3 regions of the Streptomyces sp. NBC_01233 genome follow, and region 1 is predicted to be linked to each of the others. Evidence: riboswitches for the same ligand, from Rfam matches in the RefSeq annotation. Region 1 holds a riboswitch; each other region holds the start of a gene.
What was found. A riboswitch is a leader RNA that binds a small molecule or an ion and turns the genes downstream of it on or off. The one in region 1 is predicted to bind cobalamin.
Positions count from the first base shown of each region.

Region 1 (9,934 bases):
TGTGGATCTGGGTGTCCGGACGGACCCCGGCGGTGGTGAGCCGGAAGGACTCGGTGGCCCACGCCAGGTAGCCGGCGTGGTCGGCGGCGCGCAGCGGGAGGGTCTCCCGCAGCGCCGGTTCGTCCACCTGGATGACGGAGGTGCCCGCCGCCTCCAGGCCGTTCACCTCGTCGCGCAGGGCCAGCGCGACCTGGCGGGCGGTGTCGCCGAGCGGCTGGTCATCGCGGACGAAGGACCAGGCGAGCATGGTGACGGGGCCGGTGAGCATGCCCTTGACGGGGCGGCCGGTCTGCGCTTGCGCGTACGTGGTCCAGCGCACGGTCATCGGGTCGGGGCGCAAGATGTCGCCGGCCAGGACGGGCGGGCGGACGTAGCGGGTGCCGTAGGACAGGACCCAGCCGTGCTGGGTGGCGAGGTAGCCGGTGAGCTGCTCGGCGAAGTACTGGACCATGTCGTTGCGCTCGGGCTCGCCGTGCACGAGGACGTCGATGCCGGCCTTCTCCTGGAAGGCCACGACCTCCCGGATCTCGGCCTCGATGCGGTCCTCGTAGCCCGCCGTGTCGATGCGGCCGGCCCGCAGGTCGGCGCGGGCCACGCGCAGTTCGTCGGTCTGCGGGAACGATCCGATGGTCGTCGTGGGCAGCAGCGGCAGGCCCAGCCGGGCGTGCTGCGCGGTCGCGCGCTCCTCGTACGGCTGGGAGCGGCGGCCGTCCGCGTCCGTGACCGCCGCGGTCCGGGCGCGCACGGCGGGGTCGCGGGTGACGGCGGAGTTGGCGCGGGAGGCCAGGTCGGCCCGGTTGGCGGCGAGTTCGGCCGCGATCGCGTCGGTGCCTCGGGCGAGGCCGCGGGCGAGCGCGGCGATCTCCGCGGTCTTCTGCCGGGCGAAGGCGAGCCAGCGCCGGACCTGCGGGTCGACGTCCCGCTCGACGGTGGCGTCCAGCGGGACGTGGAGCAGGGAGCAGGAGGCTGCCACGTCGACCCGGTCGGCGAGCCCCAGGAGGGTGCCGAGGGTGGACAGGGACTTCTCGAAGTCGTTGATCCAGATGTTGCGGCCGTTGACGACGCCGGCGACGAGGCGCTTGCCGGGCAGCCCGCCGACGGCGGCGAGGTCGGCGAGGTTCGCGGCGGCGGCGTCGGTGAAGTCCAGGGCGAGCCCGTCGACGGGGGCCTTGGCCAGCACCGGCAGGGCCTCGCCGAGCCGGTCGAAGTACGAGGCCACGAGCAGCTTCGGCCGGTCGCCCGGGGCGCCGAGCCCGCGGTACGCGCGGGCGGCGGCGTTCAGTTCGGCGGGGGTGCGGTCCTGCACGAGGGCGGGCTCGTCCAGCTGCACCCACTCGGCTCCGGCCGCGCGCAGTTCGGCCAGGACCCGGGCGTACACGGGCAGCAGGCGGTCGAGCAGGGTCAGGGGCTCGAAGTCGGCGGCGACACCGGGGGCGGGCTTGGCCAGCAGGAGGTACGTCACCGGCCCGACCAGCACCGGGCGGGCGGTGTGGCCGAGCGCCAGCGCCTCTTCGAGCTCGGCGACCTGCTTCGAGGAGTCCGCCGTGAACACGGTGTCCGGGCCGAGTTCGGGCACCAGGTAGTGGTAGTTGGTGTCGAACCACTTGGTCATCTCCAGCGGCGCCACGTCCTGGGTACCGCGCGCCATGGCGAAGTAGCCGTCGAGGGCGTCGGTCCGCACGGCGGCGCTGTGGCGTTCGGGGACGGCGCCGACCATCACGCTGGTGTCCAGCACGTGGTCGTAGTACGAGAAGTCGCCGGTCGGCACTTCGGTGATGCCGGCGTCGGCCAGCTGCTGCCAGTTGGTCCGGCGCAGGTCGCGGGCGGTCTCCCGGAGGGCGACGGCGGTGACGCGGCCCTTCCAGTAGCCCTCGACGGCCTTCTTCAGTTCGCGGCTGCCGCCCTGGCGGGGATAGCCGTACACGGTGGCCTGTACTGCCGCGGCTGCGGACTCGGTGGTCACGGAACTCTCCTTCGCGAGCGTGTCTCCATGGACCCGGTGACGGGCCTGGGCTGCGAAGGGGTGCCGGAACGGGCGGACCGCCGGATGCGCGTACGCCTGAGGTACGCGCCGGAAACGATCCGCCTGAAGCACGCCGACCCGCCCACGAGGTCACCGGGAAACCGGGCGCGGTCGTTCGCGCTCGGGCAACGGGCAGGTCTTCGGACTCGCGGGCGCGCCTGCCGGTCTCCCGGCGGGCTCCTACTGGCCGTCGCTTCCCAGGACCGGTACCGGTCCCAGTGCGTATGACGGCGGTCGTTCCCACTCACCGCTGCGGGGCAGTCCCGGATTCCCACCGGGTTCCCTCTTACGACGCACCCCGTCCGGCTGACGGGGGCGAACCAGCTGCCCTGCCAGAGTAGATGGCGTTCGTCGTCAACGGACAGGGTTGTCCAGTATCCGGATGGCGCGGCGAGACCGGGACACGGAGGATCCCCGCGCCGCCGGGGCGGCGCGGGGATCCGGGGGGAAGGTCAGTACCGGTCCAGCAGAGTGGTCAGGACCTTGTAGAGGACCGATTCCTCATCAGCCACGGCCCCCTCCGCCCTCCAGGCCACGAAGCCGTCCGGGCGGACGAGGACCGCCCCGGCCTCGGTCGTGCCGTGCGCCTCGGCCCAGTCGCCGCCGCTCGAAGGGATCAGGTCGGCCTCCGGTCCGTCGCCGATGGCGTAGGCGTCCAGGCGCACGTTCATCCGTTTGGCCACGGATCCCGCCGCCCCGCTCCACGGCGTGCCCTCGGAGCTGAGCAGGACGAAGGACCGCTCGTAGAGGTCCAGGGTGGACTTCGGCTGCTCCTCCCCCGGGGCGCGGAGCCACATGTGCGGCGCGCGCGTGCCCGGTTCGCCGCACAGACGCATCCGTTCGGGCACGACCGGCTGGTCGGGGTCGGTGCCCAGGACCGCGCCCTGGTTGTAGCGGTAGCCCATGGCCACGGACAGGACGCCGCCCTGCCGTCCGCCCCCGCCCGGGGCGGGCTCGGGCTGGGCCTCGGGGACGGTCTCGGGGTCGGGCTCGTACCCCGGGTGGCTGTGCTCGGCGGACCGGGCCGAGGCGCGCTCGCTCGTCGCCCGCGCCACCGGAAGCCGCTCGGCCTCGTAGGTCTCCAGCAGCCCGGGGCCGGCCGCGCCGTCCAGTACGGCTGCGAGCTTCCAGGCCAGGTTGTGCGCGTCCTGGATACCGGTGTTGGAGCCGAACGCCCCGGTGGGCGACATCTCGTGGGCGGAGTCACCAGCCAGGAAGACCCGGCCGGCCGCGTACCGCTGCGCGACCCGCTCGGCCGCGTGCCACGGGGCCTTCCCGGTGATCTCGACGTCCAGGTCGGGTGCGCCCACGGCCCGGCGGATGTGCTCGACGCAGCGCTCGTCGGTGAAGTCCTCCAGGGTCTCGCCGCGGTCGGGGTGCCACGGCGCGTGGAAGACCCACCGCTCGCTGTTGTCCACCGGCAGCAGGGCCCCGTCGGCGTCGGGCTTGGTCAGGTAGCACACGATGAAACGCCGATCGCCGACCACGTCCGCGAGCTTGCGGGACCGGAAGGTGACGCTCACGTTGTGGAAGAGGTCGCCGGGACCGCTCTGGCCGATCCGCAGCCCTTCCCGCACCGGGCTGCGCGGCCCGTCGGCGGCGACGAGGTAGTCCGCGCGCACCGTGCTGTGCTCCCCGGTGTCGCGGTTCTTCACGATGGCGGTCACACCGCCCGGGTCCTGTTCGAAGGAGAGGAGCTCGGTGGAGAACCGCAGGTCGGCCCCGAGCCCGGGGGTCACGGACATCAGTACCGGCTCGATGTCGTTCTGGCTGCACAGGCACCATGCCGACGGGCTGAAGCGGGCGAGTGCGCCCCCCGGGTCGATCTGCTCGAACAGCCACTCCTGGTCTTCACCGGTCAGGGAGCCGCCTTGCAGGATGCCGTGGTTGTCCGCCAGGACCGAGGCCGCCTCGCGGATCCGGTCCTCGACACAGGCGACGCGGAACAACTCCATGGTCCGTACGTTGATACCGCGTCCTCGCGGGTGCATCGAGGTACCCGCGTGCTTCTCGACCAGCATGTGGCTGATGCCGTGCCGGCCGAGGAAGAGCGAGGTGCACAGGCCCACCAGCGAGCCGCCCACGATGAGGACAGGGACGCGGTGGTCGACGTTTTCCTTCATGGCTCTTCCATGCCCTGTGCGAGGGCGCTTCCCTCGCTCGTTCACCCGGTTGGTTCTCTCCTCTCGCGCCGGGGGGATTACGGGACAACGATCGGTTCGGGTGGCGCCGCCCCGTGGCGACCGTGTGGTCTCGAAGGAGTGTGAACGATGACAACCTTGTCGGAACGGATATCCCAGTCCGCCTTCGACGACTCGAGGCTTCGGGTCGTGCTGCTGCTGGATCTGTACGACGGTGCGCAGAACCAGTTCCTGGAGGTTTACGAGCATCTCCGCAAGCAGGTGTCCTCCGTCCCCGGACACATCAGCGACGAGCTGTGCCAGTCGATCGAGAACCCCTCCCAGTGGCTCATCACCAGTGAGTGGGAGAGCGCACCGCGGTTCCTGGCCTGGGTCAACAGCGAGGAGCACGTCGCGTCGGTGCAGCCGCTCCACGGCTGCGTACGGGACACGCGCTCGCTGCGTTTCAGCGTGCTGCGGGTGACCGGCAAGGACTCCGTCCCCGCCGCCTCCCTCTCCCCCTCGTCCGCCGGCTCCGATCCCGGGTTCGGCCCCGACGCCGCTTCCGCGCACTTCGGGGACCGGTCCGGGGACCGCCTCCAGGTCGCCCCGCGGCGCGGGGACGGGGTGGTCCGCCACGCCCTCACCTTCACCGTGAAGCCGGGCAGCGAACCCGTCGTGGCGGAGCTGCTCGCCGGGTACACCTCCCCGCAGGCGCAGGTCGACGCGAACACCCGGCTGCGCCGCACCTCGCTCTTCATGCACGACAACCGGGTCGTACGGGCGGTCGAGGTGGAGGGCGACCTCCTCGCGGCGTTGCGCCACGTGGCCCTGCAGCCCGAGGTCAGGGCCCTGGAGGAGGCCATCAACCCGTACCTGGAACAGGACCGGGACCTCAGCGACCCCGGATCCGCCCGGATGTTCTTCACCCGAGCGGCGCTCCCCGCGGTGCACCACGTGGCGGGCGGTGGCCGCGAGCACGCGGACGTCAGGCGGCACGCGCTCTTCTACCCCGCCAAGAACGGGTGCGGCATGGCGCTCGCCCGGCTGCTCGCCGGCCAGGACGAGGCGGCCGTGGACGACCCGACCAGCCCCATCGAGGGCAGCACCCTGTTCCAGCGCGACGACATCGTCGTCCGGCTCCTCGACATGCGCGGCCCGCTCGACGCCCGGCCCGCCCTGACGCTCGGCGTCGAGGGCGGCCACAAGGCGGCCGTGCTGGCCCGGCTGCTCGACAGCGCCAAGGACGGCGTCCCCACCACCGACCAGGAGATCTCGCGCTTCCTCGCGCGCTCTGAAATGCGCCTGATCACCGACCGGCGTACGCCGGACCAAGCCTGAGGAGATGGCCGTCATGACCGCTCGACTGACCATGGAAGAACTGGCCGCCCTGATGAAGAAGGGGGCCGGTGTGAACGTCGACCCCGCGGCCATGGCGAGCCGCCCCGACTCGGGCTTCGACGAGTGGGGGCTCGACTCCCTGGGCCTCCTCGGCATCGTCGGCGAGCTGGAGAACCGGCACAGCCGGCCCCTGCCCGCCGACGCGGACCGGTGCAAGTCGCCGCGCGAGTTCCTGGACCTCGTCAACAACGCCCTGGCGGCCAAGGCCTGACGCGTTCGGACGGACGGGCACCGCCCGTCCGTCGTGCCGACGCCCCCGAGACCGGCTCATCGCGCCGGTCTCGAGGCGTTGTGGCGCGCGGACGGCCCGGAATCACTCGGGCACGGTGCACTCGAACGCGTGCAGGTACGGGTTGACCGGACGGATCTGGCCGATGACCAGCCCCGCGTCCCGCATCCGGGTGCAGAGGCTGTCCTTGGTGTGCTTCGCACCGCCCACGTTGAGGAGCAGCAGCAGGTCCATGGCCGTGGTGAACTTCATCGACGGGGTGTCGTCGACCAGGTTCTCGATGATGACGACCCTGGCTCCGGGGCGGGCCACGGAGACGACGTTGTGCAGGGTCCTGCGGGTGCTCTCGTCGTCCCATTCCAGGATGTTCTTGATGATGTACATGTCGGCCTCGACGGGGATGGCCTCGCGGCAGTCCCCGGGAACGATGCCGGCCCGCTCGGCGAGCGGACCGCCGTCCCGCAGCCGGGGATCCGCCTTCGCCACCACGCCCGGCAGGTCGAGCAGGACGCCGCGCACCGTCGGGTGCTTCTCCAGCAGGCTCGCCAGTACGTGCCCCTGGCCGCCGCCGATGTCCGCGACCACGGAGACCCCGGTGAGGTCCAGGAGCTCCGCGACGTCCAGCGCCGACTGCATGCTGGAGGTGGTCATGGCCCGGTTGAACACGTGGGCCGACTCGTGCGCGTCCTCGTGCAGGTAGTCGAAGAACCCCTTGCCGTAGAGGTCCTGGAAGACGCTCCCGCCGGAACGCACGGCGTCGTCGAGGCGCGGCCAGGCCTGCCACGTCCACGGTTCCGTGCACCACAGGGAGATGTAGCGCAGGCTCTGCGGATCGTCCTCGCGCAGCAGCCGCGACATCTCCGTGTGGACGAACTTCCCGTCCTCGGTCTCCTCGAAGATCCCGTAGCAGGCCAGGGCGCGGAGCAGCCGTTCCAGGGGCCGGGGCTCGGAGTCCACCGCCGCGGCGAGCGCGGCGGCGGTGGTGGGCTCCGAACCGAGGGCGTCGGCCACGCCGAGGCGGGCCGCGGCCCGTACGGCCGCGGCGCAGGCCGCCCCGAACACGAGCTCCCGCAGGCGCATGGCCGGCTGGGGGGTGTGCGGGGGTACGGGGACGGTGGCGGGCGTGGAGGTGGAACTTACCGTGGTCATACGGCCTCGATTCTTCTGATGAGGTGGAGCACGGTCAGCACATCCCGGCCGGTACGGAGGTCCCGCACCGGTTGCCTACGAACCGGTTGCCCGTTCCGGTCCCCTGGTTGGCCAGGTCGGCCGGCTGGTTGCCCCGCACCACGTTGTCCTGGATGACGTTGTCCGTGTTCGTCGCGCCCACGAAGCTCTTGAACAGCAGGATTCCGCCGGACAGGGGGGAGGCGCCGACGTTGCCGCGGATGGAGTTCCCGCGCACGACCGTCTCCTCGGCCCCGGTGAGGACGATGCCGACGCCCTGGATGTCGGGGAGGCGGCTGTTGCCCTTGCAGAACTTGTTGTTCTCGTGGATCCAGTTGCCGCGGATGGTCATGGCTCCGGCACCCGGCTCGCCCTCGTCGCCGACGACGAACACGCCGCCGCAGTTGCCGGTGAGGAGGTTGTCGCTGACGGAGAGGTTCCTGACGCGCCTGACCGTGACTCCGATCCGGTTCCCGGTCAGCGTGTTGCGCAGGACCACCGCGCCCAGGGTGTCGGTGGCGCCGCCCTCCCGCTCGACGGTGTTGGCGATGAAGATTCCCGACTCGGTGTTGTCTCGGGCGACGTTGCCGCGGAACACCCCGCGGGTGGACCGTTCCTGAGCGATCCCCCAGGTGCCGTTCTTCTCGGAGATCACCCGCTCGACGCTGAGCCGGTCGGTGTAGGCGGCCCAGATGCCGTTCCGCTTGAAGCCCGAGACGGTCAGCGCGCGGATCTTCACCTCGTTCACGCTCTGCTCGGGCGTCCCCATGACGCAGATCCCGGTGTCGGCCTGCGAGCAGGCGGTGGCCGCGCGCGCGGGAGCCGCCGGTGCGCCCGGCGCGGCCGCTGCCGCCCCGCCCGGCGCGTCGGGTGCCGCGGGTGCCGCAGGTGCTGCCGGCGCGGCCTGGATGATCGGCGGCTTGATCACCGTACGGGCGCCGAACCCCCGCAGGGTGAGCCGCTTGGTGATCAGCACGTTCTCGTAGTAGGTGCCGGGCATCACGGTGATGATGTCGCCCGGTCGTGCGGCGTTCACCGCGTCCTGGATCGAGTCGCCCGGGTGCACTCGCCGTCCGGCCGCGGCGGCGGGTGGCGCGGCCACGCCGATCCCTGCGGCCATGACGACTGCGATGCACATGAGGGACTTGATTTGTCGGTTCGTCACGATGCAGAAGTTATGGGCGATTAGAGCAGTTCGCCACATTGGGTAAGCGGACGGGTACATGCCGTGGGCAAACGGCGCAATTTGACGTCCGGAGGAGTGGATCGCGGGACTCGCCGCGACGGCCTTGCGCCGTCGCGGCGTGACACCTCGTCACCCGGAGCCGGGGACGCGGCGCGGGCCGTTGCCCCCCGCTTCGACACCGTGCTGGTCGCAGGGGGTTTCCCGGGGGCTCCGGCAAGGGGCAACGGGCAACCCGTCGACCGCCGCATCCGGCGGGGGCAGGCTGAAGTCGTCCGCAGGAGACAAGAACCACCAGGAGAAACCATGCGCAAGATGTTCCGCGGCGCCGCCGCCCTCGCGACCGCCGCCACCGCCGTCCTCGCGCTCAGCGGTTCGGTCGAGGCCAAGCCGGTCGACGCGTGGGCCGGATGCCCGGACGGGGCGGTCTGCATCTACCCTCAGAACCAGAACCCGGCCGTCAAGCCGACCCACGTCTTCTACTCGTACGGGGCCCACAACCTGAGCAACCAGTTCGGGAACCACTGGGTGCTCAACAATCAGTACGGCGGTGCGACCGCAAACCTGTGCACCGGCTCCAACGGCGCGGGCTGCGGCAGCCCCATCGCCGCCAAGACCGGTGTCTACGCCGACCTCACGCCGATCAACTCGATCCGCCTCAACCGGTAGCGCTCCCGCGGCGAGGGCTTCCGGAGCCGCCGCGCGGGCGGCTCCGGGGGTTCCTGTTCTGGTCATACCGGCTGGAGGATCCCGTCTTCCGTCGTACCCCCGCGGTAGCCTGGGCAGTGCCATCTCGCTGCCTGGGCGCGCATTGCCATGGGGGATGTTTTGGGGGATCCGGACCGCCGGCGGAAGACCGATCACCAGCACGCGTCCGACGACACGTCGGTGCACTTCCCTGCGCAGCTGAGACGTCTGCGGGTGCAACGCGGCCTGTCCCTCGCGGACCTCGCACGGCAGACGCACTACAGCAAGGGCTATCTCAGCAAGATCGAGACCGGCTCGAAGCGCGTCACCGTCGACGTCGCGCGGCGCTGCGACGACGTACTGCGGGCGGGAGGTGAACTGCTGCGGATGGTCCGGGAGACGGGAGCGCCCGAGGCCGGCGCCGAAGGCCCTGCCGACGCCGGGCCGCCGACGGACGGAGCGTGTCCGTACCGCGGTCTGCCGGCCTTCACCGCGCGGGAGGCCGAGTGGTTCTTCGGCCGGGAGCGGGCGACGGCCGAGCTGGTCGAACGGGTCTTCGGGCGGGTCGACATCGCACCGCTGATGCTGGTCGCCCCGTCGGGCGCGGGCAAGTCCTCGCTGCTCAACGCAGGTCTCGTACCGGCGTTGCGGCGCGGCGGCGGCTTCCCGATGCCCGGCGCCGACACGTGGCCGGTGATGCGGTTCACTCCCACCGCGCATCCGCTGGAGGAGCTGCTGGACTGCGCCGCGAAGGTCCTGGGCAGCGATCTCGGCATCACGGCACGGGAGTTGCGGGACCACCCGCACGCGCTGCTCGAAGCCGTCCACCGGCTGTCGCAGCGGCTGCCGTCCGGTTCCGGGGACCGGCGGCCGCCTCCGCCCCGGCCGGTGCTGCTCGTCGACCAGTTCGAGGAGCTGTTCACGCTCTGCTCCGACGAGGACGAGCGGCGCGCGTTCGTCCGGGTGCTCTGCGCCCTGGCCGCCTCCGGTCCGGCGCCGCCCGCCGGGCACGACCCCGCCGTCGTGGTGCTCGGCGTACGGGCGGACTTCTCCGGGAACTGTCTGGACCTTCCGGAGCTGGCCCCGGTCTTCACCGGCGGGCTGTTCGTACTGCCCCCGATGTC
Region 1 is NZ_CP108514.1:8,116,013-8,125,946, reverse strand. It holds gene metE (5-methyltetrahydropteroyltriglutamate--homocysteine S-methyltransferase) at 1-1,963, opposite strand, end outside; cobalamin riboswitch at 2,138-2,363, opposite strand; gene OG332_RS38095 (FAD-dependent oxidoreductase) at 2,476-4,191, opposite strand; gene OG332_RS38090 (SchA/CurD-like domain-containing protein) at 4,294-5,484, shown strand; gene OG332_RS38085 (acyl carrier protein) at 5,498-5,755, shown strand; gene OG332_RS38080 (methyltransferase) at 5,858-6,922, opposite strand; gene OG332_RS38075 (right-handed parallel beta-helix repeat-containing protein) at 6,957-8,105, opposite strand; gene OG332_RS38070 (hypothetical protein) at 8,430-8,792, shown strand; gene OG332_RS38065 (nSTAND1 domain-containing NTPase) at 8,940-9,934, shown strand, end outside.

Region 2 (9,934 bases), 2.0 Mb from region 1:
GCGGGTGCCGGCACGCCGGGGCCGGGGCCGTCGGTACCGCCGGGCCAGGGCCAGGGCCCGGCCGTGCCGGCTCCGCCTGCCGACAGGGTCCGGGCGGCTCCCGGCCCGGCCGAGGGGAACGGCGGCCCCCTTGCCGAGGGTGCCCGCACGGCCCGATCGGCCGCGCGGACCGCGCTGCGCGCCCTGCCCGCGCAGGACGCGGCCCGCGCCGGGGGCGATAACCCCGGGAGCAAGGCTCCGCCCGCCGCCGGACGGCCCCGTCGCGACGCGGACGGCGCCGGGGCGGGCGGATGAGGGGCGCGGCCGTGTGGACGGTGCGGGGAGCCGCGGCCGTGCTCACCGTCGTCGCCCTCGGGCACACCCTGTGGAACGGTGTCGTCGAGCCCGGTGCCGCCCTGGCGTTCGGCGCGCTGATCGCCGTCGGCGAGCTCGCCCGCCGGGACCGGCGGGACGGCTCCGTCGACCGGCTGCCCGCGCCGCTCGGCTCCGCCGGGGCACTCGCCTACGCCCTGCTCGGCCAGAACGCGGGCCAGCCCACCTGCCACGGGGCGCTCCAGATCGTCGCGGTCGTCGTCGCGGCGGCCCTCGCCGGGATCGTCCCGCACATCGCCCGGGGCCGCGGCCCGGCCCTCGACCACCTGTCCCGCCGGGTGCTGACCGTCGGCTTCGCCGCCGTCTGTTTCCAGCCGCTCTACAACTCCGGCCGACTGGAGGAACGGGTGGGCCAGGGCCCGTACCTCGTCGTCTTCCTGCTCTGCCTCCTCGGCCTCACCGCCCTGTGCGACGCCGTCCTCGCGGCCGCGCTGGCCGGGGCCCGCACCGACTGGCCGTACGGCCCCCTGCTGCGCGCCGAGCTGCGCGCCCAGCTCGGCGTCGGCGCGGCGATCTGCGCCACCGGGGTCGTGATGGCGCTCGGTGCGGCCGTCGCGGGCCTGTGGGCCGTACCCGTCTTCAGCGTGCCCCTGCTGCTGACCCAGCTGTCCTTCCACCGGATCACCGCGGTCCGCACCACCTACCGCCAGACCATCACCTCCCTGGCCCGCGCCACCGAGATCGCCGGCTACACCCGGCCCGGCCACGCCCGCCGGGTCGCCGCCCTGAGCTGCGCCGTCGGCCGGGAGCTGGGTCTGTCGGAGCGGGAGCTCACGGTGCTGGAGTACGCCGCCCTGATGCACGACATCGGCCAGCTCTCGCTCGTCGACCCGGTCCCGGACGGGGCCACCGCCGGGCTGCCCGCCGCCGAGGCCCGCCGGATCGCCGGGCTGGGCGGGGAGGTGGCCCGGCAGACCGGGGTGCCGGCCGAGGTCGCCGTGGTGGTGGAGCGGCAGGCGGACCCGTACCGGCAGCAGCCCGTGCTGGCCCGCATCGTGCGTACGGTGAACGCGTACGACGACCTGGGCGGCGGGAGCCGTCACCCGGGCGGCTCACTGGCCGCCCTGGAGCAGCTCCGCCTGGGCACCGGGCACGATTACCAGCCGGAGGTCGTGGAGTGTCTGGCGAGGGTTCTGGCCAGGGGTGGACGTGACAGAGTTGTTCCTGTCCGACCGGGATAACCCATGGGTAATGAGCGGCCGTCCGAGTGGGCATGGTTGGATGCCAGTAAGAGTGTCCGCAAGGCTGCACCGTTGTCCCCCAGCCACCGCTGGGAGGGTGCCCCCAGGCAGGCGGGAATCGTGAGGATCTTCGGGAAGGTACGGCATCGGCCCTCCGCCTCGTGGCGGCAGGCCACCGACCGCGCGTTCACGCTGATCGGTGACGGGCGGTACGAGGACGCGGGCGCGCTCCTGACCAGAGCCGCGGATCTGGAGCCCTGGCTGTCCGAGTCCTGGTTCAATCTGGCCCTGCTGCACAAGTTCCGGCACGACTGGGAGCAGGCACGGTCCGCGGGACTGCGCGCCGTGGCCCTGCTGGACCGCGAGACCGGCGCCCCGGACTGGTGGAACGTCGGCATCGCCGCGACCGCGCTGCAGGACTGGCCGCTGGCCCGGCGCGCCTGGCAGGCGTACGGGCTGAAGGTGCCCGGCGACGCGCACGGTGCGGGCGGCAAGGGCAGTGGCGAACCGGTCGGCATGGAGCTCGGCAGCGCCGCCGTGCGGCTCTCGCCGGAGGGCGAGGCCGAGGTGGTCTGGGGCCGCCGGCTGGATCCGGCCCGGCTGGAGGTCCTGTCGATCCCGCTGCCCTCCTCGGGGCGGCGCTGGGGCGAGGTCGTGCTCCACGACGGGGTCCCGCACGGAGAGCGGGTCACCGCGGCCGGTCCCTCGTACCCCGTCTTCGACGAGATCGAGCTGTGGGCGCCGTCGCCGGTGCCGACCTGGGTGGTGCTGCTGGAGGCGGCCACCGAAGCGGACCGCGACGCGCTGGAGCAGCTGGCCTCGGACGCGGGCTTCGCCGCCGAGGACTGGTCCTCGTCGGTGCGGCTGCTGTGCCGGACCTGCTCGGAGAGCGAGATGCCCAGCGACGAGGGCGACGGCGAGCACCTGGATCCGCACGACCACAGCGAGCCGGGCCACCCCGGACCGCTGGGGCACCGTACGGCCGGCTCCGGCTCCCTGTGGGTGCCCGAGCGTGAATGCGGTATCGCGGCGCCGGCCGGACTGGTGCGCGGACTGCTCGACGGCTGGGTCGCGGACAGCCCGGGCACCCGTGAGTGGCGGGATCTCGAAGAAGTCTGCTGAGCCGGGCCGTAGGCTGTACGGGCACATCGGTGGCCATTGGCGACCACCGGTGACTTGGACTTACGGAAGGCGTACGGCGGACATGTCGCAGCAGGAGAACGAGGTTGTCGAGGTCGTGAACGACGGGTACGTAGTGGACACGGAGGACTGTGCGGAGCGCGAGCTCGCCCACCGTGAGCGCGGCACCGCCCGCCCGATCACCGTCGTCGGCAACCCGGTCCTGCACAGCGAGTGCAAGGACGTCACCGAGTTCGGCGACGAGCTGGCGCAGCTGATCGACGACATGTTCGCCAGCCAGAAGGCCGCCGAGGGCGTGGGCCTCGCCGCGAACCAGATCGGCGTGGACGCGAAGGTCTTCGTCTACGACTGCCCGGACGACGACGGTGTGCGGCACACCGGTGTCGTCGTCAACCCGAAGCTCGTCGAGCTGCCCGCGGGCACCCGGGTGCTGGACGACTCGAACGAGGGCTGCCTGTCGGTCCCGACGGCGTACGCCTCTCTCGCCCGCCCGGACTACGCCGAGGTCGAGGGCCAGGACGCCCAGGGCAACCCGATCAAGGTGCGGGGCACCGGCTACTTCGCCCGCTGCCTCCAGCACGAGACCGACCACCTGTACGGCTACCTCTACATCGACCGCCTCTCGAAGCGGGACCGCAAGGACGCCCTGCGGCAGATGGAAGAGGGCACCCCACGCTACGAGACCGTCCCGAACGCGTAGCCCCTCGGCCGGCTAGGCGGCCTGCGGGCCCCGGAAGGCGCGCCGGAAGGAATTCGGCGTGGTGCCCAGGGTCCGCAGGAAGTGGTGGCGCAGGGCGGCCGCGTTGCCGAAGCCGGCGCGGCCGGCGATCGAGTCCACCGTCTCGTCGGTCGACTCCAGCAGTTCCTGGGCCAGCAGGACCCGCTGCCGCAGCACCCACTTGTACGGGGTGGTGCCGGTCTCCTGGAGGAAGCGGCGGGCAAAGGTGCGCGGTGACATGTGTGCGCGCTCCGCGAGCTGCTCGACGGTGATCTCCTCCTCCAGGTGGCGGGCCATCCACTCGATCACCTCGCCCACGGTGTCGCAGGAGGTGCGCGGCAGCGGCCGCTCGATGTACTGGGCCTGCCCGCCGTCCCGGTGGGGCGGTACGACCATCCGCCGCGCGATGGTGTTGGCCACCTCGGCCCCGTGCTCCTGGCGGACGAGGTGCAGGCAGGCGTCGATGCCGGAGGCGGTGCCGGCGGACGTGATGACCGGTCCCGCGTCGACGTAGAGCACGTCCGGGTCGACCAGCGCCCGCGGGAAGCGCCGGGCCAGGGTCGCGGCGTGCATCCAGTGCGTGGTGCAGTGCCGGCCGTCCAGCAGCCCCGCCGCCCCGAGCACGTACGCGCCGCTGCACACGCTGACCACCCGCGCCCCCCGGTCCACCCCGCGGCGCAGCGCCTCCAGGAGCGGTTGCGGGAACGTACGGTCGCCCGCGTCGCGGAAGGCGGGCACGCAGATCAGGTCGGCGCTCTCCAGCCGCTCCAGCCCGTGTTCGGGGGAGACCGTGAAGCCGGTGCCGGACATGGCCAGGGGGCCTTCCTGCGCCGCGCACACGGCGAAGTCGTACACCGGCAGTCCGTGATCGCTGCGGTCGATTCCGAAGACTTCGCAGAAGATCCCGAACTCGAAGGGGGCGATCTCGTCGAGGAGGGCCACGGCCACGTTGGTCAGCATGCCTCCAGTGTGGCAGTAATTCGCTCTTTCATGACAGTCCTGCCACTGTGCGAGTTTTCCCCGCAGGAGGACAGTGGACTTATGAACACGTTCCTGAGCTACCTCACCGTCCTTGCCGTCGCCGCGCTGGTGCTCGCCCCCAGCCTGTACGGGCTCCTGCGCGACCGTCGGATCGACCGGCAACTGCGGGCCGTCGAGACCCGGCTCGTGTGGCTGCCGCGCCAGAAGGCGGGCGGCCTGCCGCCCACCGTCCGCCGGCCCCGCACCCGGCATGCCGGGATGCACTGGGGCCCCGTCGCCCACTGAGCCGGGGCGACCGTGCACACGGGCAGCCGGACCATCGGGCGCCGCAAACGCGAGAAGCCGGGACGCGGTGGTGTACCGCATCCCGGCTTCGCGGCGTTACCGCGTCCCGACCGGGGACCCTAGAAGTCCTCGTCCAGGTCGACCGTGCCCTCGACCGCGACCTGGTAGGCCGACGGACGGCGCTCGAAGAAGTTGGTCAGCTCCTGGACGCCCTGCAGCTCCATGAAGGAGAACGGGTTCTGCGAGCCGTACACCGGTGCGAAGCCGAGGCGGACCAGACGCTGGTCCGCGACGCACTCCAGGTACTCGCGCATCGACTCGGTGTTCATGCCCGGCAGACCGTCGCCGCACAGGTCGCGGCCGAACTGCAGCTCCGCCTCCACGGCCTCCTTGAGCATGTCGGTGACCTGCTGCTGGAGGGCGTCGTCGAAGAGCTCCGGCTCCTCCTTGCGGACCGTGTCCACGACCTCGAAGGCGAAGTTCATGTGCATGGTCTCGTCACGGAACACCCAGTTGGTGCCGGTGGCCAGGCCGTGCAGCAGGCCGCGCGAGCGGAACCAGTACACGTACGCGAAGGCGCCGTAGAAGAACAGGCCCTCGATGCACGCGGCGAAGCAGATTAGGTTCAGCAGGAAGCGGCGGCGGTCGGCCTTCGTCTCCAGCCGGTCCAGCTTCTCGACCTCGTTGATCCACTTGAAGCAGAACTGGGCCTTCTCGCGGATCGAGGGGATCTCCTCGACCGCGTCGAACGCGGCCGCCCGGTCGTCCGGATCGGGCAGGTAGGTGTCGAGCAGCGTCAGGTAGAACTGGACGTGCACGGCCTCTTCGAACAGCTGGCGCGACAGGTACAGGCGCGCCTCCGGGGAGTTGATGTGCTTGTAGAGCGTCAGCACCAGGTTGTTCGAGACGATCGAGTCACCCGTCGCGAAGAACGCGACCAGGCGGCCGATCATGTGCTGCTCGGCCGGCGTCAGCTTCGCGAGGTCCGCGACGTCCGAGTGGAGGTCGACCTCCTCCACGGTCCACGTGTTCTTGATCGCGTCCCGGTAGCGCTCGTAGAAGTCCGGGTAGCGCATCGGGCGGAGCGTGAGCTCGAAGCCCGGGTCCAGGAGGTTCTTCTTGTCGGTGGAGCTCATTACTGGCAGGCCTCGCAGGACTCGGGGTTCTCAAGGGAGCAGGCCAGAGCGTCGGCGTCGACGGCCTGCGGGAGCGGGGTGGCGGCGGCCGGGACGGCGGACGCGGACGCGGCGCGGGCGATCTTCGTCGCGGGGCGCGAGCGCAGGTAGTACGTGGTCTTCAGACCCTGCTTCCAGGCGTACGCGTACATCGAGCTGAGCTTGCCGATGGTGGGCGTCTCCAGGAACAGGTTCAGCGACTGCGACTGGTCCAGGAACGGCGTACGGGCCGCCGCCATGTCGATCAGGCCGCGCTGCGGGATCTCCCACGCCGTGCGGTACAGCTCGCGGACCTCCGCCGGGATCCAGCCGAAGCCCTGGACCGAGCCGGAGGAGTCGCGCAGCGCCTCGCGGGTCTGGGCGTCCCACACGCCGAGCGCCTTCAGCTCCTCCACCAGGTAGCCGTTCACCTGGAGGAACTCACCGCTGAGCGTCTCGCGCTTGAAGAGGTTGGAGACCTGCGGCTCGATGCACTCGTACACGCCGGCGATCGACGCGATGGTGGCCGTCGGGGCGATGGCGAGGAGCAGGGAGTTGCGCATGCCGCTCTCGGCGACGCGGGCGCGCAGCGCGTCCCAGCGCTCCGGCCAGTTCAGCTCCACGTCGTAGTGGTCCGGGTGCAGGACGCCGCGAGCGGTGCGGGTCTGCTCCCAGGCCGGCAGCGGGCCGCTGCGCTCGGCCAGGTCGCACGAGGCCTCGTACGCCGCGAGCATGATGCGCTCGGAGAGCTTGGTGGAGAGGGCCTTCGCCTCGGGGGAGTCGAAGGGGAGCTTCAGCTTGAAGAAGACGTCCTGGAGGCCCATCGCGCCCAGGCCCACCGGGCGCCAGCGGGCGTTGGAACGGCCGGCCTGCTCGGTCGGGTAGAAGTTGATGTCCACCACGCGGTCGAGGAAGGTCACGGCGGTGCGGACGGTTTCGTCCATCCGCTCCCAGTCGATCTCCCCGTCGACGACGAAGGCGCCGAGGTTGACCGAGCCGAGGTTGCAGACGGCCGTCTCGCCGTCGTTGGTGACCTCGATGATCTCGGTGCACAGGTTCGAGGAGTGCACGACCGTGCCCGGCTCGGCGGTCTGGTTCGCCGTGCGGTTGGAGGCGTCCTTGAAGGTCATCCAGCCCTGGCCGGTCTGCGCGAGGGTGCGCATCATCCGGCCGTACAGGTCGCGGGCGGGCATGGTCTTGCGGGCCAGGCCCTCCGCCTCGGCCTTGCGGTAGGCGGCGTCGAACTCGTCGCCCCACAGGTCGACCAGCTCGGGCACGTCGGCCGGGGAGAACAGCGACCACTCTGCGTCCGAGTTCACGCGGCGCATGAACTCGTCCGGGACCCAGTGGGCGAGGTTCAGGTTGTGCGTACGGCGCTGGTCCTCGCCGGTGTTGTCGCGGAGCTCCAGGAACTCCTCGATGTCCGCGTGCCAGGTCTCCAGGTAGACGGCGGCGGCGCCCTTGCGGCGGCCGCCCTGGTTCACGGCGGCGACGGAGGCGTCGAGGGTCTTCAGGAACGGCACGATGCCGTTGGAGTGGCCGTTGGTGCCGCGGATCAGGGAACCGCGGGCGCGGATGCGGGAGTAGGACAGGCCGATGCCGCCCGCGTGCTTCGACAGGCGCGCCACCTGGTGGTAGCGGTCGTAGATCGAGTCGAGCTCGTCCAGCGGGGAGTCCAGCAGGTAGCAGGAGGACATCTGCGGGTGCCGGGTGCCGGAGTTGAAGAGGGTGGGGGAGGAGGGCAGGTAGTCGAGGCGGCTCATCAGCCGGTACAGCGAGGCCACTTCCTCGACGGCCTGGACGCTCTCGTCCGCGGCGAGGCCACAGGCCACGCGCAGCATGAAGTACTGCGGGGTCTCGATGACCTGACGGGTGATCGGGTGCCGCAGCAGGTAGCGGCTGTGCAGGGTGCGCAGGCCGAAGAAGCCGAAGCGGTCGTCGGCGCCCTCGGCGAGGGTGTGCTCGACCAGCGCGTCCAGCCGGTTCGCGTGCGTGCGCACGAACTCGGCGGTGCGGTCGGCGATGAGGCCCTCGCGGTGGCCGACCTCGACCGAGGCCGAGAAGGAGGTGGAGCCCTGGCTCGCGGCCTCGTCGCGCACGGCCAGCGTCAGCAGCCGGGCGGCGAGCTTCGAGTACGCGGGGTCCTCGGAGATCAGACCGGCGGCGGCCTCGGTGGCGAGACCGCGCAGTTCGGCCTCGTCGGCGGCGGAGCTGCGGCCGCGGAGCGCGGCGGCGGCGACGCGCCCGGGGTCGGTGTCGGGGAGGTCCGCCGTAAGTTCGGTGAGGGTACGCAGCAGCGTGGCCCCCGGGCCCTCGGTGTTGTCGCCAGAAACGGACTCGGCGCGCGGTGCGGAAGGCGCGATGGTCACGGCGGGAGCTCTCCCTCGCTCGGCCCGGTCATCGGCGGAGCGGGGCGCGAGCGGGCGCATGCGGGCGTGGCAGCAACGCGTACACACCGCATGGCGTCCACCGGCCCAACCGCGAGGCCCGGACGTGTCGGCACCCGGTTCGGTCGAGCCGGGCGCGCTGTCGGCAGGTCATCGGACTTGGTGTCCGGTAGGCGGACACTTCATACCGTTGCGGGACAGTTCCGGATTCACACCGAATTCCCCTGCGGCGACAGCAGCCTTGAGCATACATGTGGGGGCGGCCGTCTGCGGCAACCCCCACATGTAGTGTCGGCGTGGCTACAGGTTGAGCCGATACGCGAGGAGTGTCAGGCCCGGGATCGGCGCCCAGTCCCGCTCGGGAACGCGTACGAAGCCCAGTCGCGCGTAGATCCGGTGGGCGCCGGTCATGCTGTGCTGGGTGGAGAGCACCATGCCGGACACGCCCTCGATCGCCCGCGCCCGCTCGATGCACGCCCGCACCAGAGCCTCGCCGGCGCCCCGGCCGCGCCCCTCGCGGGCCACGGCGAGCATCCGGAACTCGGCCTCGTCCGGGCCGGCGATGTCGGCGAGCGGGCTCCCGGGTGCGGCGAAGGTCACGCCGCCCAGGATCAGCCCGTCCCGCTCGGCGACGAGCACCTCGGCCAGGGCGGCCCGGCCGGCCACGTCGCGCAGCACGTTCAGGTAGCCGTCGTCCTCGTTGAAGTCCAGGTGCCCGTCGGCGAGGTAGGCCTGGGCGGTGATCTCGCCCAGTTCCGCGTACTCGGCAGGCTGCACAGGCCTGATCGTGATGTCCATGCGGTCGAGTGTGCCGGAGGCGCGCGAAGGGCCCCGCCGGGTTTCGGCGGGGCCCTCCGGTGTGACTCAGCAGCAGCGGAAGCCCTTGCGGGGGTCCGCCTCGCGCGCGTCCGTGCGCGCGCGTTCGAAGTCCCGGCGGGTCGGGACCGCCGCGTCCGGGTCGTGGGAGCGGGCGTGGGCGACGTACCGGTCGTACGCCGCCTCCCCGGAGAACTCCCGTACGTAGTACCGGGCCCGGGCCAGCGCGCCGCGCAGCCGCGGGAGGCCGCGGGGGCCGCCCGTGAGGCGGCTGAAGCCGCTCGTGGGGCCGCTCATGAGGACAGTGTCTCCTTGACCCGCCCGCCGCCCGAGTCGAGGCCCGCCGCGGCGAGCTCCGCCCGCTCCTCGGCGGTCGGGATCAGCCCGGCCGGGGCGACGATCTTCGACTCGGTCCACGGGACCTCGGTGAGGCTCACCGACTCCGGCTTGCGGACGGCCTTCAGGCAGGTGCGGGCCGCGTCCAGCAGCACGATGATGATCAGCAGGGCGAAGAGGGCCGACAGCACCCCGTCCACCGTGGCGTTGGTGACCACGGTGTGCATCTCGTCCATGTTCTTCGCGGGCTTGAGCACCTTCCCGGCGTCGATGCCCTCCTGGTAGGTGCTGCGCTGCGCGAAGAAGCCGATCTTCGGATTGTCGGAGAAGATCTTCTGGTAGCTGGCGGTGAGCGTCACGGCCACGTCCCACGCCAGCGGGACGCCCGTCACCCAGGCCCACTTGAGGCGGCCGGACTTGACCAGCAGGGTGGTGCAGACGGCCAGGGCGACCGCGGCGAGCAGCTGGTTCGCGATGCCGAAGAGCGGGAACAGCTGGTTGATGCCGCCCAGCGGGTCCTTGATGCCCACCCACAGGAAATAGCCCCAGGCGCCGACGACGATC
Region 2 is NZ_CP108514.1:6,070,419-6,080,352, forward strand. It holds partial or broken gene OG332_RS29090 (HD-GYP domain-containing protein) at 1-60, shown strand, start outside; gene OG332_RS29095 (HD-GYP domain-containing protein) at 291-1,553, shown strand; gene OG332_RS29100 (tetratricopeptide repeat protein) at 1,674-2,675, shown strand; gene def (peptide deformylase) at 2,758-3,393, shown strand; gene OG332_RS29110 (helix-turn-helix domain-containing protein) at 3,406-4,371, opposite strand; gene OG332_RS29115 (hypothetical protein) at 4,453-4,677, shown strand; gene OG332_RS29120 (ribonucleotide-diphosphate reductase subunit beta) at 4,797-5,813, opposite strand; gene OG332_RS29125 (ribonucleoside-diphosphate reductase subunit alpha) at 5,813-8,200, opposite strand; cobalamin riboswitch at 8,346-8,477, opposite strand; gene OG332_RS29130 (GNAT family N-acetyltransferase) at 8,519-9,016, opposite strand; gene OG332_RS29135 (YbdD/YjiX family protein) at 9,083-9,331, opposite strand; gene OG332_RS29140 (carbon starvation CstA family protein) at 9,328-9,934, opposite strand, start outside.
Region 2: linked by a shared signal. The riboswitch ahead of OG332_RS29125 (ribonucleoside-diphosphate reductase subunit alpha) and the one ahead of metE (5-methyltetrahydropteroyltriglutamate--homocysteine S-methyltransferase) in region 1 are both predicted to bind cobalamin.

Region 3 (9,934 bases), 110 kb from region 1:
CGGTCACCACCGGACCGGGCCTCTCGGGTGCGTTGCGGGTCGGGCCGGCCGATGCCAAGACCCCGGCCTGCGGCCTGCCCTGTCCGGGCGGGCCGGCCATCGACCGGGCCGCCCGCGGCGACAACCGTTGCGCGGTGGCGTTCCCCCGCCCGCTCACGCGTCCCGGAGGCGCCCCGTACGCCCTCTCCTTCCCCGGGCCGAACACCGCCGCCGCGCGCTGGGCCGAGCAGCACCGCACGCGCGGCGAGGAGATCCCGCGGGCCGACGGCGCCGCCTCCCTCCAGGAGGCCGTCGCAGACGTGCTCACCCGCGAGGCCCTGGCCGCCTGCGGGAAGTACGGAGTGCGGACGCTCGTCGCACAACGGGGCGGTGATCGCGGCCGTCGGTGACCTCCTGGTGCGGGCGGGCGGGCGGGCTCGGCTCCGGCGCGGCTCGACGTCTCGATCGCCCCGTCCAAGCCGCTGGAGCTGGAGTACGCGGCCCTGCACCCCGTCGCCCGCACTGCCGCGAGGGTCGCGTGATGGCGTCCGGTCAGTCCCGGCGAACGGCCGGCCCTCCCCCGTCCGGCGCCCCGTCGGCCGGCCCTTCGTAGCCGGGCAGGACGCTGACGAACGGCACCCCGGTGCGCGGATGCTCGATGACCTCGGCCTCGACCTCGTACACCTCGGACAGCAGCGGCGCCGTCAGCACCTCCGCAGGCTCCCCGGTGGCGACGACGCGGCCGCCCGTCATGACACAGATCCGGTCGCAGAACGCCGCGGCGAGGTTCAGGTCGTGCAGCGCGACGACGGCGGTGACGCCGAGCCGCCGCACGAGCCGCAGTGCGTCCAGCTGGTGACGCAGGTCCAAGTGATTGGTCGGTTCGTCCAGCACCATGGTCCCCGTGCGCTGGGCGAGCGCGCGGGCGATCAGGACCCGCTGCTTCTCCCCGCCGGACAGCCGGTCGAACGGCGCGTGCGCGAGGGACTCGACGCGCAGCTCCGCCAGGGACCGGGTGATGATGCCGCGATCGTCCGCGTCATCGCCCGCGAAGGCCCGTTTGTGCGGGGTGCGGCCCATCGCCACCACGTCGTACACGGTCAGTTCGAAGTCCCCGGACGTCTCCTGCAGTACGGCCGCGAGGCGTTGGGCGAGACGTTTGCCCGGCATGCGCCAGACGTCCTCGCCGTCGAGGAGGACCCGGCCCGACGTGGGCCGCACCGCCCGGTAGAAGGTGCGCAGCAGGGTGGACTTGCCGGCGCCGTTGGGGCCGACCAGGCCCACGACCTCGCCGGGCGCCACGTGCAGGGACGCCTGGTGGACCAGCGCCTTGCCGTTCACCAGGACGCTGACGTCCTCGGCGCGGAGGGAACCGGGCTCTCCGGTCGGTCGGTTGGTCACCGGGCAGCCTTCCGTCGCATCAGCCAGAGGAAGAAGGGGCCGCCGACGAGGGCGGTGAGGATGCCCACGGGTACCTCTTCCGGGCTCATGAGCGTGCGCGCGGCCAGATCGGCCGAGATCAGGAACGCCGCCCCCAGGAGGACCGCGGCGGGCAGCGCGCGACGGTGGTCGGCGCCCACGAGCAGCCGCACCACGTGCGGCATGATCAGCCCGACGAAGCCGATCTGCCCGCTCACCGCGACGATCGTGCCGATCATCAGGGCCACCAGCGTGAACAGGGCGCCGCGGAACCGGTGCACGTCCAGACCGAGGGCCGCGGCGGCCTCCTCCCCGGCCAGCAGGAGGTTGAGCGGACGGCAGACGCCGAGGAGGACGGCCGTCCCGAGCAGGACCGCGCCCACCGGGATCCACACCGTCGTCCAGGTGGTGCCGGCCAGTCCGCCGAGCATCCAGCGCAGTGCGGACTGGGTCTTGTGCGGGTCGTTCGAGGTGACGATCAGGAAGCTGGCCAGCGCCGACAGCACCTCGGCCGTGGCCACACCCGCCAGGACCAGCCGCACCGTCGTCATCCGCCCGCCGGAGCGGGCCAGGAAGTAGACGGCGACCAAGGCGGCCAGGGCCCCGCAGAACGCGGCCACCGGCAGGGTGAACAGCCCGAACACCGTCAGGTTCAGGACCAGGATGAGCACCGCGCCGACCGACGCGCCCGAGGACACGCCCAGCAGCATCGGATCGGCCAGCGGATTGCGGACCAGCGCCTGCAGCGCCATTCCGGCCACCGACAGGCCCGCGCCGACCACCCCGGCCAGCAGTACCCGGGGCAGGCGGACGTCCATGACGATCGTCTCGCGCACCGGGGTCCACGTCGGCTCGGCGAGGGACGGGTGCACGCGGTGCAGCAGGATGCCCCACACCTGGTCGGCCGGGACGCTGATCGAGCCGGCCGCGATGCCGGCGGTGGCGGCGCCGACCACCAGCACGCCCAGGAGGGCCAGCACCACGGCGTACGGGATCCCGGGGCGCCGCGCGGGGTCGGGCCGGTCTTCCTCGCGAAGGCCGGGCCGGACCTCCTCGCGAGGGCCCGCCCCCACGGGTGTCGAGGCCTTCGCCCCGGTCACCGGACGAGGCCCGGGTGGAGCTGACGCGCCAGCGACTCGACGGCCGACGGCACCCGCACACCGACCACGGTGGAAGACAGCGGCAGGACCGCGAACCGCTGGTTCTTGATCGCGGGCACGTCCTTCAGCGCCGGATGGGCGAGCAGGAACTTCTTCTTGTCCTCGACGGACCGGTCGCCGTAGTCGTAGATGACGATGGCCTCGGGAGCCCGCTGCGCCACCTGCTCGAACGAGACGTCGCCGAAGGCCTTGTCCAGGTCGGCGAAGAGGTTCACCCCGCCGGCCCGCCGGATCATCTCGTTGCCGATGCCCTTGCCGCCCGCGGTGAAGGCCGTCTTGTCGCCGCTGTCGTACACGAAGAGCTTGACCGGGGCGGCGCCGGTGAGCCCGGTCTCGACCTTGCCGAGGGTGGCGTGCAGCTGCCCCAACCGCTCCTCGGCCCGCTCGGGAACACCGAAGATCTTGGCGACCGTGCGGATCTCCTCGTCCACGGCGGCCACGTCCACCGGGCCGGTGGGGCACTCCTCGGTGTTGAGGCGGGTGTTGATCCCGGCCTTGGTGAAGGCGGCCCGGCTGCGTCCCTCCTTCTCGTCGAAGGTGGAGGTCCACCCGCCGTAGACGAAGTCGGGCTCGGCCTCCAGGAGTGCCTCGAAGGACGGGTACTCCTTGGAGAGGACCTTCACGCTGTCGTAGGCGGCCTGGTACTCGGGGAGGATCCTGTCGTCGAGATAGCCCGTCCCCACCATCGACTTCTCCAGGCCGAGCGCCAGCATCACCTCGGTCGCGTGCTGGTTCAGGGATACCGCGCGCTGCGGCGGGCGCTGATAGGTGCTCGTCACGCCGCAGTTGGTGACCGTGACCGGAAAGCCCTCGGCGGTCGTGCCCGGCGAGGGTGTGGCAAAGGGCGTGGTGCCGCCTGCGCAGCCGGATGCCAGCAGGGCGACGGCGAGTGCGGACAGCACGGCTCTCGGGTGGTTGCGGGGCATGGGTGGTCCTCTCACCGCGGATGGATCGGATGTTCTTCACGCCCTGTCGGGGCGCAGGGCGCAGGAGCACACGGGCGCACGGGGCCGGGCGGGGTGAATCGCGCTGCGGCTCGCGGGGACGGCAAGGCGACGTCCCCGTACGGCCGGTCACGGCGCCTGGGGGCGGGGCGTTTCACGGGGCGGGCAGGCGGCCCCGCGCCTACGAGGGGATCGGCCCCGGGACGTCGACGTCGACGGGGACGTCGGGGAAGCCGGTGTCGTGCTCAACGCACCCAGCGGTGGTGACGGTCTGGTCGGCCACGTCAACTCTCCTTCGCGAGTCGCGGCAGAAAGGCCCCGGGCAGGCGTGCCTCGGGACCCCGCACGACGCTTCGTCATGCGGGCAGTGGCAGGTCTTCGGACTCGCGGGCGCGCCTGCCGGTCTCCCGGCGGGCTCCTACTGGCCGTCGCTTCCCAGGACCGGTTCCGGTCCCAGTGCGTATGACGGCGGTCGTTCCCACTCACCGCTGCGGGGCAGTCCCGGATTCCCACCGGGTTCCCTCTTGCGACGCACCCCGTCCGGCTGACGGGGGCGAACCAGCTGCGCTCACAGCCTACCCGCGAGGCCGGCACCCCCGGTCAGGCCGCCCTCGCACGCCCCGGGCCGACCGGGGGCGGGACGCCCTACCGCAACCAGGCCGGAAGCCGCAACTCCGCCTCCAGCCCGCCCTCTCAAAGGGCATACTCCTCACGCGTGTTCGGACCCACCGCACACCTCTCGACCGGCCCGCCGTCCTGGCCGAGGGGTGCGCGGGCTTTCACGTCCCGTGGTCTCGGGGGACGGTCCGGACCACTTCGCCCACGTCGTACGGAAAGAGGACGGGCACGCACCGAGGCCCCGCGGCGTGCCCGGACACCTCCATGTACGACCTGCTTCGCGCTTCGCTGCCCGAATTCCTCGGCAGCCTCGGCGCCGCCCTCTTCCTCGCCCTCTGCGGCTGGGTCGTCTCGTTGTTCCGGCACCGCACCGCCGGACCCCCGCCTGCAACCCCGGCCGGAGTTCAGGAGGTGGACCGGTCGGAGACCGGCGTGCTCTCCGAGGAGTAGGGAGGACGCAGACGGGCTGGAAGGGTTTCCGGACGGCCTCGTGCCTCGTGCCTCGTCCCTCAGGCCGCCGGCCGTGGGTGGCGGGGGCAGTCGGGGCTGCGGGCGGGTGGGACCGTCGGCGGCAGGCCGGCGGCCGGGCCGTCCGCGAGCCGCCACGCGGTTCGGATGGAGCCGATCAGCTGTCGCGCGCTGTACGGGGACACCTCCAGCTCCTGACGGGCCTGGCCCAGGAGGTCCAGGTCCCCTTCCGGGCCTCGTGACGCGGCCTCGTCCCGGCGGCGGGCCAGGTCACCCGCGCCGAAGATGTCGAGCAGGGTCAGGGAGAACAGGACGTACGCCGACGCCTCGTCGATGAGATTCCGGGCCACGTCCGGAATCTCAGCAGCCGCTTCCTCGCCCAGGTGTCGGTGGAGATCGTGGAAGGCCACGTGTTCCAGGGCCCGCCGGAGCTCGGGGGAGACGCAGGGACAGCCGGCTCGCAGATGGCCCGTCAGGTTCCGGAACGCGATGAGGAGCGCGCTGGTTCGTGACGTCCACTGTTGCTTGCTCAGGAGCGTGCGGAAGCCCGCGAGCGTGTCGGCGAGCTCTTCGAGGATCAACTGGCTTGAGATGTCCGTGAGTTCGATGAGCTGGGTCTTGGACGTGATCTCGTCCAGGCGCAGGCCGTAGCGGATCAGGTCCCTGGGTATTCCGCCCGAGAGGGCGTGCGTGAGCACCTTGTAGGGCTCGGAGAGACCGGACGCCCGGCGCCCGAGGATCTTCTTGGACTCCTCCAGCGTGCACGGCAGGACGTGCACGATGTCGTCCAGCGAGCTGTCGGTGACGCCGCGGTGCGGGAGCCCCCGGCGTACGAACGAGGCGCCGACGTCCTCCGCGACGGAGATCAGGCAGTGGACGTGGGGCACGCCCAGGATGGCCTTGATCTCGTTCAGGAACGCGAGCGCCTCGGTGTCCGAGCCCAGCCGGTCCAGCTCGTCGATCGCGATCACGACCCGCTCCCCCTGCCGGTGCTGTTCGGCGGCGATGTCCGTGAGCAGGTCACGGAAGTCGGAGACCAGCTCGGGGAAGTTCGGCGGCAGGGTCGACAGCGAGGCCGTCTGCGTGGTGAGGAGCTGAGGAGCACCCGCGGTGACCGCGGAGGACGCCGTCTGCATGGTCTGCAGCCGGTACAGCTCGTCGCGGCAGGCGGTCACGAGGGGCGGTGTCGGGTCCGGAGGGGTCCAGGAGCCCGCCTTGACCAGCAGCAGTCCCGCGAGAACGCAGGCGAGCCGGAGGGGGTTCTCGGGGTCGGTCGCGACCGCCAGCGGTGTGGGCCGGGTGAGGAGCAGCGCGAGCGAGACGAGGAGCACCCCGAGCGCGATCCGGCTGCGGCCGACGGTGGCGACGAGTACACGCCCCCGGAACTCCCACGGCTGTTCGGGCGCCAGATTCGCCACTGCGGCCAGCGCCACGAGCAGCAGCAGGAGGCTCTCCGGGTCTTCGCCGATGTTCCCCACGACGCTCCGGACACCGGTGTCGAAGAACAGCGAGACGAACGCGGCCAGGCCCAGCAGCCCGCCGATCGCGACCACCCCGTATCGGCCACCCCGGAGGAGGTCCGCCCACCGGCTCCACCGCCGCAGGCTCCACAGGGCGACGCCGGCGAGGACGACGAGAACGGCCGTCCCGATCCGCTCGCCCCGCCAGACGTCCCCCACCACGTCGGCCGCCCGGTGTCCGTACTCCGCCGCGTGCGCACGCAAGGGACGTTCGTACCGGGTCGCGAGGGAGCGCGTGCTCGCGGCCAGGCCGAGGACGACGAGCGCACCCGCCGTGATCCCGAAGGCCAGCAGGGTGAGCGCGTTGCGCAGGGCCGGGAACAGCCGGCGCGCCGCCCTGCGGAAGGTCGAGAGCCGGATGAACGCGGGAGGGACGTAGCCGTGATGGATGAGGTACCTCTCGCACGTCCTGACGTAGAGGGACAGCAGGAAGTCGTACGGGGAGTAGGTGGCCGGTGCCTGCACGACGACAGCGAACTCGGCGTCGTTCGCGCAGGTTTCCAGGAGCGTCGACTTGCCCACGCCCCGGGAACCGCTGACCGCGATGGTCCCGCCGCTCTCCAGTTGGGTGATCTTGCGAGCGAGGCTCCGGGCCGCCGGGCTGTCGATCACGTACTGCGGATTGCGCGGGGAGCGCAGGCCGTCGTAGCTGTCGGCGAGGAGCAGCGAGTCGGGGTCCTCACCGAGCAGCGCTTCCACCACACGGGCGACCAGGGGGCGCACTCCGTTCTCCTGGAGGTCCCGGCTCCAGGCGGCTTCGGCCCATGCGGTCCTCCTGCTCAAGAGGAGGAGGACCGGTCTCAGACGCCATTCCCGGAGGTTCAGCAGGACGCTCATGCGCCACACCGGGTGCCGCCACACCGCGGTGGCGGTCAGGAGCGGGATCACGGCGCCGGCGAGGGCCGTGGCCCACGACGCGAAGATGAGGAACAGGAGCGTCAGCAGGGTGGTCGAGCAGAGCACCACGGTGGCCGGATGCGTCCCGTTGCGCAGGTAGTCGAGCCGTCGACGAAGCCGTTCCCTCTCTTCGAGCTGGGAACGGAAGCGCTCCTGGGTGTCCCGGCAGGGGTCGACGGCCCGTGCGACGTTGGCCTCGGTGAGCATGGCCGCACGGGTGCTTTCGGCGGTCGCCTGCGGGCGGACGCGCAGGCGCCGTGCGGCGGCGGGCTCGGCCACGCAGGCGTCCACCGCGGCCAGGTACACCTCTGCTTCCTGCTCCAGGGCGAAGAAGTCGGCGACCTGCCATGCGGGGCGCGGGCGGGGTCGGGGCATGGACGCATGGCCTTTCGGGAGGGGCGCCGGTCAGCACGGCCGGGGTGGGATGGGCGGGGTGGGGACGGGCCGGTCAGGACGAGTTGCGCGCGCGTACGAGCTCCCGCCGAGAGATGCGCGTGCCCTGCTTGTGCTTGATCCGGAACAACTCTCCGAGTCCGGGTTCGTCCTTCGAGTCGTCGTCGTACGTGACGGCGTGGGCGCCCCCGTCGTCGAGCAGCCGCCCGACGCACTCGGCGAGCCACGTGGGACCCGAGCCGTTGTATCCCCAGGACAGCCCGGGGGCGTCCATGGCGGGGGCCGGGTACAGCACGCCGTCACCGGTGCGCACCCAGATCGGTTCGTCGAGGATGACCTCTTTGAGGACGGAGCCGGCGGGAAGGCGCTTGGGGGCTCGTCCGATGTAGGTGATCTCCCGGGCGTCACGGGATCGGTACCTCCCCTTGACGGCGACCACGGGGCTTCCGGTCGCCGGATCGACGAAGGTGCCCACGGTGTCGTAGTCCTCCTCCCACACCCGATGGAGTGCGGTCGGCGGCACGGCACGCAGCCGGTTGATCCACTCGGCCGCGGATCGGGTGACCTTCGTCCGCGTCAAGTGGAACGTGCCGCCGTACGGAAGGTCCTCGGCGCCGCTCCACCCACTGACCTGTTCCAGACACTCCACCGCCAGGTCGTCGGTGCGTGCGCAGAGCTCGGCGAGTCCGGCGCCGACGACGTCGTCCGTCGCGAGCTGCGCGAGGCCGGGATCAGCGGTGTCCGGCACGGCCGGGAACACCATCGAGTCCATCGCCGACCGCTCCCAGGCGCGGAGGCGCTCCATCTCCCCGGTGGCGCTGTCCGCGGCCGAGGCCCGGATCCGGTGGCCGATGGTGAAACAGGCGTGCCGGAGCGTGGAGCCTTCGGGCTCTTGCCGCGCCAGCGCGTAGAGCGGCTCCCAGGAGGGGAAGGTGATCACCTCCACCGGCCGGGGCTCGTCTCCGGGCCGCCACGCGGTCAGGTGCTCCTCGCGGCGCAGCGAGCGCGGCCACCACGGGACGCGGGTCCCCACATGGGCGGCCAGCTGGGCCCAGGACGGGGCATAGACGAGTTCGGGCCGGTCCCGGTCCACGGCCCGCAGCCCGGGCCCGTCGAGGTCGTAGGCGTAATCGACGACGACGAAGGTGTCGGCGTCGTCGTGGACGCCGAGGAGCTCGCTCCCCGCGGCGCCGATGCCGTGCAGGGGATAGACGACGGCGACCACGCCCGCGTGCGTCCGCCACAAGCCTGCGAAGAGATCGCTGTCAACGGCCGTGTCGTCCTCGGGAGTCCGGTACGAACCGCCGAGGTAGCGGGGTTCTACCGGAGGCGCCGGGCGCAGCAGGACGGGACCCTTGCCCGCGAGGCCGGGATGCTCGGTGGCGAGCCACCGGCCGAAATTGCGCCCGGACCACATCGTCTCGCCGCCGGTGTATGCGGGATTGATGGGGGCGATCATGCCGGTCGCGATGCGTGACCAGACCGCCTCCGACAGGCGGAACACGTCCTTCAGCTCCGCCGCGGTGAGCTTCTCCAATGCGCCCCTCCTCCATGCCCCCTTGAAGCTCTCCATCATGGGGGAGGGGTCTGACAACGGTTGCCGCGGGCCTGTCGTTCTCCTCGGTCCCGTGGTCAGGCGGCGGGCTTCCCGGGCTGGTCGTGGGTCGAGCAGTGGATGCCGCCGCCGCCCGAGGCGATCGTGTCGATCGCGACCGGCACGACGTCCCGCTCGGGGAAGTGCTCCTGCAGGATCCCGCGGGCCTTGTCGTCGGCCTTGCGGTCGCCGAACTTGGGCATGAAGACGGCGTCGTTGGCGATGTAGAAGTTGGCGTAGGTCGACACGAAGTCGTCGCCCTCGCCCGTGATCCTGTTCAGGTCGGGCTGCGGCAGGTCGATGACGTCGAAGCGCCGCCCGCGTGCGTCCGTCGCCTTCGACAGGACGGACTTGGCCTGGTCGGCGGAGCGTGACCAGGAGTCCGCCGGGGTGCTGGGGTGCGCGCGGTCCAGCAGGACCACACCGGGCGCGGTGAAGCGCACCAGGCTGTCGACGTGGGCGTCGGTGATGTCCTCACCGCGCACGCCGGCCAGCCACACCACCGTCTCGACGCCCAGGGTCTGCTTGAGCTCGGCCTCGATCGTGTCGCGGTTCTTGCCCCGGTTGCGGTTGTCGTTGACGATCGAGCTCTCGGTGATCAGCAGGGTGCCCTCGCCGTCGGGCTCGAAGGAACCTCCCTCGGCGACGAGCGGCGCCTCGGCCCGGGGGATCCCGTACTTCTGGAGCAGGGCGCGAGCGACCATCCCGTCGTTCTCGTGCTCCTGCTTGTTGCCCCAGCCGTTGAAGTTGAAGTCGACGCCGACGACCTTTCCGCCTTCCTCGACGAAGACGGGAACGGTGTCGCGGGCCCACAGGTCGTCCACGGCGAGCGGGATCACCTCGACCTGTGATCCGCAGGCCCGCTGGGCCGCGTCCGCCTGATCGGGCCGGGCCATCATGACGACCGCCTCGTACTCCCCGACGGCCCGCGCGATCCGCGCG
Region 3 is NZ_CP108514.1:8,223,500-8,233,433, forward strand. It holds partial or broken gene OG332_RS38475 (hypothetical protein) at 1-521, shown strand, start outside; gene OG332_RS38480 (ABC transporter ATP-binding protein) at 532-1,407, opposite strand; gene OG332_RS38485 (FecCD family ABC transporter permease) at 1,377-2,471, opposite strand; gene OG332_RS38490 (ABC transporter substrate-binding protein) at 2,495-3,484, opposite strand; cobalamin riboswitch at 3,855-4,081, opposite strand; gene OG332_RS38495 (hypothetical protein) at 4,385-4,570, shown strand; gene OG332_RS38500 (P-loop NTPase fold protein) at 4,630-7,380, opposite strand; gene OG332_RS38505 (hypothetical protein) at 7,454-8,935, opposite strand; gene OG332_RS38510 (agmatine deiminase family protein) at 9,031-9,934, opposite strand, start outside.
Region 3: linked by a shared signal. The riboswitch ahead of OG332_RS38490 (ABC transporter substrate-binding protein) and the one ahead of metE (5-methyltetrahydropteroyltriglutamate--homocysteine S-methyltransferase) in region 1 are both predicted to bind cobalamin.